2 linked regions of the Desulfosporosinus acidiphilus SJ4 genome follow. The protein of the gene in region 1 interacts with the protein of each later gene in a pairwise test. Links are inferred from orthologs where the notes say so. Each region holds a gene or a part of one and is shown in the gene's direction. Other genes may lie near its edges.

Region 1 (6,119 bases):
AAATAGAAAGTCACCTTAATAAACTGCAAGGTTATGTAGACCGGATTATGTCTCGTTGGTTGGATGTAGGTGAAATCGAAGTTGGTAAGAATTCTCCGGCTGTAGGAAAAACCTTGCGTGAGTTAAGGATACGCGAACGCACGGGGACTACAGTTATTGCGGTGGTGCGGGATGGATCGGAGCAATTTTCTCCTGAGGCCAGTTTTGTCTTGCGCGGTGAGGATGTCTTATTGGCGGCTGGATCAGCCGAAGGGCAAATGAGATTACAACAGCTAATTTTGTGATATGGAGTAGAAACATGTTTCCTGGTGTGGATATTATTGAAATCGAACGAGTGGCGGCTGCTTTGGCAAGGCAGCCTGGGTTAGCGGAACGGCTTTTTACAAGGCGGGAGCTGGAAAGCCTAAGCGGCAGGGGAATGCAAAGCTATGCGGCACGGTTTGCTGCCAAAGAGGCAGTTCTTAAAGCGATGGGAACGGGGCTGCGCGGCATGTCCTGGCATGATGTGGAAATCATCACAAGTCAAAGCGGAGAACCTCTTGTCCTTCTTAGTTCCCAAGCTGAGATTCAGTTGAAAGAAAGAGGGGGCTCGCAAGTTCGTGTGAGCTTATCCCATAACCAGACACAGGCCATAGCTTTTGCGATTTTAAGTTAGCCGAATGGTATAGCGGGGTGGGAAACGTGCGTGTAGTAAACGTTGAACAAATGCGTAAGATCGAAGAACGAGCTATTCGGGACTATGGTATACCAAGTTTGCTCTTGATGGAGAATGCGGCTTGGGCTGTAGTTGAGGAAGTTCGCCGCTGCCTTGCGCCGAATGAAGGAAATTTATCTGGGCTAAGAGCTGTCATTCTGGCGGGCAAGGGCAATAACGGCGGGGATGGTTTGGCGGCAGCTCGTCATTTAGTGCTGCTGGGAATGGATGTATCGGTTTTATTGTTTGCCAAGGCAGAGGAACTTAAAGGAGATGCCGCCCTGAATTGCCGGCTTTTCCAAGGAACATCGGGGAAGCTCTTTGCTATAGAGGGAGAAAAGCAACGGCTCATAGCACGTTATGCCTTGGCTCAAGCCGATGTTATTATAGATGCTCTTTATGGCATTGGGATGAGAGGAACTTTACCGAGTTTGATTGAAGACTATGTCAATGAGGTAAACAATGCTTCTGCCTGTGTCATAGCTGTTGATATTCCCAGTGGAGTAGAAGCCGATACCGGCAATGTTTATCGTACGGCAATCCGTGCTCAAACAACGGTAACTTTCGGCCTTCCTAAATGGGGCCTTTTTTTAGGAGAAGGCCCCGCTTATTGCGGACGGGTCTCTGTTGACCCGATTTCGATTCCCAAAGCATTTCTGGAAGACCCAGGCATCTCTACATATGTTTTGACAGATGATAGAATAAGAGAAATGCTTCCGGTCCGTGAATTAAAAGGACACAAGGGGACTCATGGCAAAGGAGTTCTCATTGCCGGATCAAAAGGAATGAGCGGAGCTGCGGTTCTGGCCGGACGGGGAGCTTTGCGCAGCGGAATCGGATTACTGCAAATAGTTACACCTCTAGGAATTGCGCAGGATGTGGATGCCGGTCTCACCGAAGCAACGGTTTGGGCTGCCCCTGGAGTGGATTATCTAAACGAAGAATCTTGGCCGGTCATCTTAAAGCAAGCGGAAAAAGCACAGGCTATAGCCATCGGGCCTGGTCTTGCTCAAAATTTTGAATTCGCGGTTGTTCTCGAGGAAGTATTAAGAACGATGAACTGCCCCATTATTTTGGATGCCGATGCCTTGAATTTATTATCCGAAGACCCCAGTTTGTTTGAGGCCAGAAACGGACGGGGACCGCTGCTGCTGACCCCGCATCCCGGAGAGATGGCTAGACTTTGCCAATGCACTGTTTTTGACGTCGAGCGAAACCGCTTGGATTTAGCTCTGACCAAAGCTGCAGAGTGGGAAGCGGTTGTGGTACTTAAAGGTTCAGTGACAATTGTTGCTTCACCGGATGGGCGGGCCTTTTTTAATCCCACCGGAAATCCCGGACTTGGGACGGGAGGTACGGGGGATGTTCTGACCGGGAGCATTCTGGCTTGGCTGGCTCAAGGGGTATCACCTCTGGAAGCGGCTTGCTTAGGGGTTTATCTGCACGGAAAATCCGCGGATGATCTTGCCAAAAATCATGGTTGGTCAGGTTTTTTGGCTTCTGAGGTAGCGGATCAGCTGCCGAAAGTGCGGCACTCTTTAGAATTGAAGATGTCCTAAGAGAGAAAAGGGAGGAGAACTATGGTGCGACAGGCTTGGGCTGAAGTTAATTTGCAAGCTTTAAAAGACAATTATTACAAGCTTCAGGCGTATACACAAAGTGAAATGATGCCCATTGTCAAGGCGGATGCTTATGGGCATGGTATTATCCCGGTGGTTAAGACCCTGATGAACTGTGGGGCAAAGCGCTTTGGTGTGGCACTTTTACAAGAGGCTTTAGAATTAAAGGCGGCATTTCCAAAGCTGGACATCATGGTTATTGGTGCCCCGGAAATTGATCAGTGGGATACCTATGTTAAAGAGGATATAATACCGGCAATTTTTAATTTTTCTCAGGCACGTGCTCTTTCAGAAGCGGCTGTTAAACTTGGCCGAAGAGCGAGGCTGCACTTGAAGATTGATACAGGAATGAGCCGCATAGGCTTCCGTGATACTGATGTTTCTGAAATAGTGAAAATTGGGTCTTTGCCAAGCTTGTTTATTGAAGGCATTTTTACCCATTTTGCCACAGCTGATCAAAAAGATCTCACTTTCGCTCGGCAGCAGCTTAAACGTTTTGAAATTCTCTTTGAAAAGCTCAAGAAAGCGGGACTGAAAATTCCTATTCGGCACGCTGCAAACACTGCAGCCATTTTGCAGTTTCCGGAAGCACATTTTGAACTTGTACGTCCCGGCATCGGTTTATATGGGCTGGTTCCATCGTCTCAAGTGGGAGCTCAGGTTGGCTTGGAACCGGTAATGTCTTGGAAAGCGAAGGTTTCTCATTTTAAAAAGATTAAAACGGGAGAAACGGTGAGTTATGGGCGTACGTTTCAGGCGGCCTACCCAACGGCTGTTGCAACAATTCCTTTGGGATATGCCGATGGATTGCGCAGAGCACTTTCCAATTATGGCGAAATGCTGATTCATGGGCGGCGTTCGACGATGATCGGCCGGATTTGTATGGATCAGACAATGCTTGATGTGACTAAAATCCCAGGCGTAAAAGTTGGCGATGTGGTTACAATTCTGGGGAAAGATGGCTACGAGCAGATTACTGCCACTGAGATGGCCGAATGGCTTGGAACTATTAGTTATGAAATTACTTGTGGGATTTCCCAGCGAGTCCCCAGGATTTATCTGGAGCCAATTGGAAACGATTAGCAGCGGACTTTTTGACGGCGTAATTTATGGGGGAAACTAAGCATGACTGACAACAAGCATAATACTCATAATACCCTCTTCCATTGGAGTAGTTTCAGATTGAAATTAGTCTATGAAGGCTTGGGTATTGGCATTATCACGGGCTTAATCATAGTATTGTACCGTTTCACTCTTGAACAGGCCGGACTTTTACTAACTCAAATTTATAATTTGATCAGTGCCAGACCGATCCTTCTTCTGCCTTGGGTGGGAGTGCTGATTCTGATAGGTCTCATTGTTGGCTTAATGGTTCAACATGAACCGATGATCAGCGGCAGTGGTATTCCCCAGGTGGAAGGGGTTTTATTGAGAAAATTATCCATGACCTGGTGGAAGGTTATTCTCGGCAAATTCCTGGGTGGAGTTTTAGCCATCGGAGCCGGCCTTTCTATGGGCAGGGAAGGCCCGTCCGTTCAACTAGGAGCTGCAGTCGGTCAAGGATTTAGCAAGATACTAAAACGAATTAATATAGAAGAGAAATATCTCATAACAAGTGGAGCAAGCGCAGGGCTTGCTGCTGCTTTTGGTGCACCTTTGGCCGGAGTAATGTTTGCTTTGGAAGAGGTTCACAAGAACTTTTCACCTCTTGTCCTTCTGTCGGCATTGTCTGCCGCCTTATCCGCTGACTTTATCACCAGTGAATTTTTTGGTTTAAAGCCGGTATTGAATTTTGCCAACCTCCACGACTTTCCTTTGCGCTATTATTTGTTCATTATTATCCTGGGAATTATTATTGGTGTTTTAGGGGTCGCTTTTAATACAACGCTGTTAAAGACCCAGGATTTATATGCCAGGCAACGATGGCTGCCAAAAACATTTTGGGTAGTTATTCCTTTAATGGTTTCCATAGTCTTGGGGCTTTTCTTACCTCAGGTTTTAGGAGGGGGTCATGAGTTGATTACCTCCCTCGTAACCCAGGGTAATTTTACTTTAAAGCTCCTTTTAATTCTGATCGTTGTTAAATTTTTCTTCACCATGATTTGTTACGGTTCAGGGGCACCGGGCGGAATTTTCCTCCCGCTTCTGGCCATCGGTGCAATCATTGGAAATATCTACGGAATTGTAATTGTTCATCTTTTTGGCATTAATAACACGTATGTTAATAACTTTATTATTCTTGCTATGGCTGGTTATTTCACAGCAATCGTCAGGGCCCCGATTACTGGAACGATATTGATTACAGAAATGACGGGTTCATTTACTCATTTGCTTTCCTTGTCCGTTGTATGTATTTCAGCTTATATCGTAGCGGACTTTTTAGGTTCTAAACCTATTTATGAGTCCTTATTAGAAAGGTTTTTGCACAAACAGGGAACGCTGGCCCCCATAGGCAGCGGAAAGACTAAAGCTATCTTGGAATTCGCCGTGTGCATGGGATCAATGCTGGACGGCAAACAAATTAAAGAGATTAAATGGCCGGCTCATTGCTTGCTGGTGTCCGTCAAACGTGGAGAAGAAGAAATCATTCCCAAAGGGGATACAGTGATTTACCCTGGAGATTACCTAATCGTTCTTACGAACGATGACAAAGTTTCCAAAATAAATGATGTTATGATTTCAATGGTTGGAAGCTGCGAATTGTAATTGCTATAATGTTTAATTTAAAAATTAAACGTTAAAAGGAACGTTGCTTAATGACTACTTATGCGTTTTTATAAATAAAACCCTGCATATATGTGGATGATTTTAAACCACTATTTATGCAGGGTTTATTTAATGGGGGCTCTTATGTACTTTGCAACAGGTCTTTTTGTACTTTAAGAAAGTATATCCCTCAATGCTTGTCACCAGCGACAATTCTTCTGAATTATAAAGTCTTATTATTGGCTAACTGATTGGGAGGGTATGGAGAAAGAAGAGAAGCATACAGTATAGATATAAATAGATTGAAGGTTAGGTAAGAAATGAAAATTTGAGGAGGGTATGGAAATGTCGAAACCCAATGAGCCTCTAATAGAGGACGATGAATGGGCAGCCTTTCGGAAGAGAGAACACATTTTCAACTGGTTGGGAGCCCTCAGTGCAACATTTATTGTTATCACGTTAGTGATTGCTAAAATACTATACTAATTTAGAAAATCTTACAGACAGCGTGGCTGTCTGTTTTTATATTATCGGTAAGCATAACTTTTGGTTGTATACTTGCTTTGGCATAACTATATTTTATTGAATATTTAAAAAACTTTTAAATAATTTAAAAAAGGGGTGATAAAAAGGGACTATCCAAAGGGGAACTTGGGAGAAATTTTAAATTTTGAAAGGGGGTATATAATTGAAGTACTTGCAAAATTATAATCCTGCAGGGAGTTTTTGGTTGTCGGTATTTTGTGCGGCTTTACCAATTTTAACACTTTTGTATTTCTTAGCGCTGCACCCTCATAAAAGTAAAGACGGCAAGAAATTATTGGGAATCTATGCACCTTATGCAGCAGCTATTGCAGCTTTTGTAGCATTTCTTATCTGTGTTTTTATTATGAAAATGCCCGCAACATCTGCTGCAGCAGCATTTGGGCTAGGTGTGATGAGTGGTTTATTTCCGATCGGCTGGATCGTTTTTGGCGCAATTTTTCTTTACACTATGACGGTTATTACGGGTAAGTTCGAAATTGTTAAAGATTCAATTGCCGGTATTACTGCGGATCGACGCTTACAAGCCCTGCTTGTTGCTTTTAGTTTTGGAGCTT
Region 2 (6,092 bases), 280 kb from region 1 along the record:
ATGCAATGTCTTTGAGATTATTCAACACCATGACCCGACAAAAAGAGGAGTTTAAGTCCCGAGAGAGCGGGAAGGTTGCCATGTATGTCTGCGGACCGACAACCTATAATTTCTTCCATGCCGGGAATGCTCGAATGTTTGTTGTTTTTGACATGATACGGCGCTACTTCATGTATAAGGGGTATGATGTACGCTACGTGCAAAACTTTACGGATGTGGATGACAAAATAATTCAACGTGGTCATGTTGAGGGAATGGACCCTTTGGCCTTAGCTCAAAAGTATATTGATGAATATTTCAAGGATGCTAAAGCTCTTAACATTCTGCCGGCTACGGTTCATCCCAAGGCTACTGAACATATACCTGAAATGATCGAGATTATCCAAGGATTGATTGAAACGGGGCTCGCCTATGACGTCGATGGAGATGTGTACTTTGCTGTAGATCATTTTCCTAACTACGGGAAGCTCTCCGGCAGAACCTTAGAAGATATGAAGGCTGGGGCAAGGATTGAGGTGGATGAGCGAAAGCATCATCCCATGGATTTTGCTCTTTGGAAAAAGGCTAAACCAGGTGAACCGTCTTGGGAAAGTCCTTGGGGTTTGGGACGTCCCGGGTGGCATATTGAATGCACCGCCATGTCTTTGAAATATTTAGGGGCGGGCTTTGATATTCACGGCGGGGGAGGAGATTTGGTTTTCCCCCATCATGAAAATGAGATTGCTCAAACGGAAGGTTATTTAAATGGACAAACCTTCGCTCATTATTGGATGCATAATGCCTTTCTGACCATCAATCAGGAAAAGATGTCTAAGTCCTTGGGGAATTTCTTTACTACCCGGGAATTGTTGGCTAAAAATTCCGGAGAAGTCATTCGATTTTACTTGCTGGGAACACATTACCGAAGCCCGCTGGATTTTAACGATGAGAATTTGGGCATGGCTCAAAAAGGGCTTGAACGCTTACAAACGAGTGTTCGGTTAGCTCAGCAGGCCTTGGAGAGAACCGGCTCCGTTAGGAATGAAAGGATCGAAGAAGGATTGAAAAAGGCTGCTCAAGAAGCGCGGGAAGCTTTTGAGAAGGCAATGGATGATGATTTTAATTCTGCTTTAGCCTACGCGGCCCTTTTTGAACTGGCCAAGACGATGAATGGGTATGTTCAAGAACACCCCGTTTCTTCGCAAGCACTGGCAACGGCTCAAAAAACTCTCATCGAGTTGGGGGAAGTGTTGGGATTTGATCTTCTGCATCCTGCACAGGTTCAGGTGGAAAATGAGGAAATGCTCTCTAAGGTAATGGAACTCGTTCTTAAGATTCGTTCGAAAGCACGGCAGAAGAAAGATTGGGAGATGTCGGATTTTATTCGAGATGCCTTTAAGGCTGAGGGAATTGTTATTGAAGATACTCCCCAAGGTGCGAGTTGGAAAATTAAAGCTTGAAAGGTGACTTTATGCGCAGTTGGCAAGAAATGAACCCCTTAACCCTGGCGTATTTAGGGGATGCCGTTTACGAGCTTTGGGTCCGAACCCATTTGCTGGAGTCAGGGTATGAAAAAGTTAAGGACCTTCATAAACAAGCCATTAGTTACGTTCGTGCGGGGACCCAGGCACGGGTTTTACAAGCTTTGCTGCCGGAACTTGACGAGGTAGAGCATCAGGTGGTTTTGCGCGGACGCAATGCCAAGGGAGGTTATCCCAAAAATGTTGACGTGGTTACATATCGCCATGCAACGGCCTTCGAAAGTTTAGTTGGATACTGGCAGCTAACGGGACAAGTTCAGCGTATGCAATGGGCCTTTAGCCGAGTGGATGAAATTATGGGCGAAGGCCCAACAGAAGAGTCTTCAATGGAAAACCTTCTGGAGGAGTGAACCCGTACAGCTAAAGCTGAACATCGGGGCTTCGGTGACGAAAGTGTCCTGTGGACAGTTTCGCAGAAAGCGCCTAGCCAATAACAAATGCTATCGCGCTGATGGATAGACTCTACCCCCACCGAAGCAGAGAACGGGAACCACTCCCGCTTAAGAAGCGGGAGTCTCATGATTGGATGAATAGAGAAGAAAGAGGCTGTCGAAATGAGAGTAGATCTAATTCAATATACGCCAGATCCTGAAAAGGTGGTGGCTGCTGCTGCTCGTTTGTGCTATTCTGCAGATCCTGTGCCGGAACTTCTAGAACGATTAGATGATGAGAAAGTGGCCAACTTTGTTCGTAAGCTGCGTGATATGGGGCATCTTTCGCCCTTTGAACATGTGAGTTTTCAGTTTTCTATAGATGGAGTGTCCCGGGCCTTGTCTCATCAATTAGTGCGGCATAGAATTGCCAGTTACTCTCAACGCTCGCAACGCTATGTAAAAGAAAATGGCTTCGATTATGTCATACCGCCCAGCGTTCAACGAAAACCTGAGGCTATGGAGCGTTTTGAGAAGGCTATGGCCTACCTTCAAGAAGAATACCAGGCCTTGCAGTCTATGGTGCCTGCAGAGGATGCTCGCTTCGTTCTGCCTAATGCCTGCACTACCTCCCTGATGGCTACCTTTAACGCACGTTCTCTATTAAACTTTTTTGAGCACCGTACTTGTTTGAGGGCTCAATGGGAGATTCGCGGTTTAGCTGAGAGGATGCTGGACTTAGTACGTGAGGTGGCTCCCAATCTATTCAGTGAAGCAGGACCAACCTGTGTGACATTGGGAGTATGTCATCAAGGCGCCTATAGCTGCGGAAGATTACAAACCCTCAAAGGAAAGAAGACGTGAATAATATGAACGATGAAATCGTTTATGGCAAAAATCCGGTCATTGAGCTGCTGAAGAGCGGAAAACCTGTAAATAAAGTTCTTTTGCTCTCGGAAAATAAAAATCTAAGAAATCAAGAAATCATCTCTCATTTGGAAGAACGGAATATTCCCTATCAGTTTGTGACACGAGAGGTTCTCGACCGGCAAGCGCAGCGGGAGCGCCACCAGGGTATTTTGGCTTATGTTGCCGCCACAGAGTACGCTGAAGTAGAGGATATACTTGCTTTAGCGGAACAACGACGGGAAGATCCATTTATCTTAATGTTGGATGAAATTGAAGACCCACACAATTTAGGGGCATTGCTAAGAACGGTTGATGCCGTCGGGGCCCATGGGGTGATCATCCCAAAACGCCGCAGCGTTTCGTTAACCGGAACGGTTGCTAAGACTTCGGCCGGCGCGGTTGAACATGTTCTGGTGGCTCGTGTAAGCAACTTGGTCCAAACGATTAAGGAATTGAAGAAGAAGGGATGTTGGGTGTCTGGTGCGGAAGCCGGGGGGCAGGATGTTTTTTCGGCGGATCTCACAGGCCCGCGTGTTATTGTCATTGGCAGTGAAGGCAGGGGGATCAGCCGCTTGCTGAGGGAGAATTGTGATGAGCTTGTCAGTTTGCCTATGAATGGTAAGGTTACGTCCCTAAACGCCAGCGTTGCAGGCTCTCTCGTGCTTTATGAGGTTCTCAGGCAACGAAGATATTCTAAGTGAACTCGTTCGGCTAAAGCTGAATGACAGCAACTTATTTGAAGAATGTAAAAATTAGACTTGAAAGATTGGACATCACTGGTTATGATACTTCTAATGGATAAAGTCACTGTCTTATAATATTTGACTCCGAACATCCAATATCGTGTCTCAAATCCGGCCCATGCGACAGAACAACAAAAACTTCGCCTTGACGCTCTTCTTCAGGGTCGGGTATAATGAGAATGTTCCCGTGGACAAGGGCTAGGCGAGATTGCGTCTTCTTCATGACGACATTGTAGGGGGGATCAACTTGACTTTTCAAGCCCAACCAGAACTACCAGAGTGCGAAATCATCGACATTATCGTAGATGAAGAGATGGTTGAGCTTGCCAAGGAAGGCGACGCTGCTGCACTAGAGTATCTGATCAACAAATATAAGAACTTCGTTAGGGCAAAGGCTCGTTCCTATTTTCTCATAGGAGCGGATCGCGAAGATATTATTCAAGAAGGAATGATTGGACTCTATAAGGCCATAAGAGACTTTCGCGGCGATAAACTCTCATCGTTCAGGGCATTTGCGGAGTTATGTATAACCCGCCAGATTATCACTGCCATTAAGACAGCTACAAGGCAGAAACACATTCCACTAAACTCCTATGTCTCTCTCAATAAGCCGATATATGACGAAGATTCCGACCGGACGCTTCTTGATGTTATCTCAGGGACTCGTATTACGGATCCGGAAGAACTGATTATCAGCCGTGAGGAATTTGACGACATTGAAGAGAAGATGGGTGAGATCCTCAGTTCCTTAGAATGGAAGGTGCTGATGTCTTATTTAGAAGGGAAATCTTACCAGGAAATTGCTGTTGATTTAAAAAGACATGTGAAATCAATCGATAACGCGTTACAGAGAGTGAAGAGGAAACTTGAACGCTATCTCGAACGCCGGGATGGATAATTTTACATAGATTCCTGGTGAAATAAATACTTGCATTTCTCGACAAAAGATGTTAACTTATAAAAGTGTCAATCAGAGGAAACTCTGATAACCAAAATGCCAACGTAGCTCAATTGGTAGAGCAGCTGATTTGTAATCAGCAGGTTGCGGGTTCGAGTCCCATCGTTGGCTCCATTTATTTTGAAGCTTAAAGGCAGCACTGCTGTCTTTTTTATTTCGTCGCTAGCCGAGTTTTCTTTAGACACACTCGTCGTTTTCTTGACAGAGAAATCAACTTGTGATAAAGTACTTGAGTAATGGAATAAATGCAGGGATTTACTGTTTGTCTGGGAGGTGTTCGTGAATGCGTGTTGGCATTATTTTAGCGTGTACGGATTGCAAGCACCGTAACTATGCTACGATGAAAAATAAGAAAAATAATCCTGATCGTTTGGAAGTCCAAAAGTATTGTAAGTTCTGCAAAAGCCATACTCTCCATAAAGAAACCAAGTAATTTTTTTTTGTGACGTTTTAAACTGTACGCCTGGAAGCGTTGTCACAATGTCGAGGACACCTATGTCGTTTAAGGATGTGAAGTGATGGGCGCGTTGAAAAAACCAGCCAATACTCAGAAACAAGCAGATAAGACCAAAGAGTATTTCCGCGGAGTTCTGAGCGAATTAAAAAAAGTTCACTGGCCGAGCCGCAAACAATTATTGGCCTATACGGGCGTTGTTTTTGTTGCGGTGGGGATTGTTTCTATTCTCATGTGGGTTGTGGACGGCGGTTTAAGTATTGCCTTAACCAAGCTAGTGCCCTAAACTGCAAGTTTCCGCGGCAGTGTCTGAGGAGGTCCCTGAGAAATGGCGAAAGACTGGTTTGTTATTCACACGTACTCGGGTTACGAAAATAAAGTCAAGATGAATCTCGAAAAGCGCGTTGAATCCATGAATATGGAGGAGAAAATCTTTCGCGTTCTTGTTCCTATGGAAGATGAAGTTGAGTTCAAGAATGGGAAAGAAAAGGTGACAAAGCGCAAGGTTTATCCGGGATATGTTCTTGTTGAAATGGAAATGACGGATGATTCTTGGTATGTTGTTCGCAACACACCAGGAGTTACAGGCTTCGTCGGGACAGGAACAAAGCCGATACCGCTCCTTGACCAGGAGGTCATTCAGATTCTCCAACAAATGGGAATGGATGATCTGCGGGCTAAAATTGATTTCGAGGTTAATCAAACTGTCCAGGTTATTGCCGGACCGTTTAAAGACTTTGTTGGCGTAGTTCGCGAAATACTGCCGGATAAAGGCAAGCTGCGTGTGGAAGTATCGATGTTTGGAAGAGAGACGCCTGTGGAATTAGATTTCGGACAGGTACAAAAACTCGACTAAAATAGGAATTACTCTATCAAGGAGGTGTTAAACAATGGCGAAGAAAGTAATTGGTCTCGTTAAATTAGCAATCACTGCAGGCAAAGCTACACCGGCACCTCCGGTTGGTCCGGCTCTCGGTCAACATGGTGTCAATATTATGGCCTTCTGCAAAGAGTACAATGAGCGTACTAAGGATCAAGCTGGGCTCATTATTCCGGTGGAAATTACGGTTTATGAAGATCGTTCCTTTACCTTTATAACCAAAACGCCGCCGGCATCTGTTTTGCTCAAAAAGATGA

The links.
Region 2: the proteins of DESACI_RS03595 (region 1) and rlmB interact in binary tests that used the Escherichia coli proteins (3 or more experiments, as listed by UniProt). The link is inferred for Desulfosporosinus acidiphilus SJ4 from one-to-one orthologs.

What each region holds. Positions count from the first base shown.
Region 1 is NC_018068.1:764,153-770,271, forward strand. What follows is about bases 1-2,967. They hold DESACI_RS03595 (bifunctional ADP-dependent NAD(P)H-hydrate dehydratase/NAD(P)H-hydrate epimerase), read left to right. Parts: upstream 1-681; coding sequence 682-2,253; downstream 2,254-2,967. Other genes in these bases: DESACI_RS03585 (GntR family transcriptional regulator), read left to right, coding at 1-284; DESACI_RS03590 (holo-ACP synthase), read left to right, coding at 299-655; alr (alanine racemase), read left to right, coding at 2,275-2,967. Outside these bases: more of alr, read left to right, coding at 2,968-3,396; DESACI_RS03605 (ClC family H(+)/Cl(-) exchange transporter), read left to right, coding at 3,439-5,019; DESACI_RS24420 (hypothetical protein), read left to right, coding at 5,365-5,505; DESACI_RS03610 (L-lactate permease), read left to right, coding at 5,708-6,119. UniProt on the Escherichia coli protein: Bifunctional enzyme that catalyzes the epimerization of the S- and R-forms of NAD(P)HX and the dehydration of the S-form of NAD(P)HX at the expense of ADP, which is converted to AMP.
Region 2 is NC_018068.1:479,584-485,675, forward strand. Bases 1,691-4,630 are described here. They hold rlmB (23S rRNA (guanosine(2251)-2'-O)-methyltransferase RlmB), read left to right. Parts: upstream 1,691-2,760; coding sequence 2,761-3,501; downstream 3,502-4,630. Other genes in these bases: DESACI_RS02295 (Mini-ribonuclease 3), read left to right, coding at 1,691-1,870; thyX (FAD-dependent thymidylate synthase), read left to right, coding at 2,075-2,755; DESACI_RS24680 (hypothetical protein), read right to left, coding at 3,605-3,766; sigH (RNA polymerase sporulation sigma factor SigH), read left to right, coding at 3,791-4,441. In the rest of the region: cysE (serine O-acetyltransferase), read left to right, coding at 1-55; cysS (cysteine--tRNA ligase), read left to right, coding at 6-1,439; more of DESACI_RS02295, read left to right, coding at 1,451-1,690; rpmG (50S ribosomal protein L33), read left to right, coding at 4,785-4,934; preprotein translocase subunit SecE, read left to right, coding at 5,020-5,241; transcription termination/antitermination protein NusG, read left to right, coding at 5,284-5,811; rplK (50S ribosomal protein L11), read left to right, coding at 5,846-6,092. UniProt on the Escherichia coli protein: Specifically methylates the ribose of guanosine 2251 in 23S rRNA.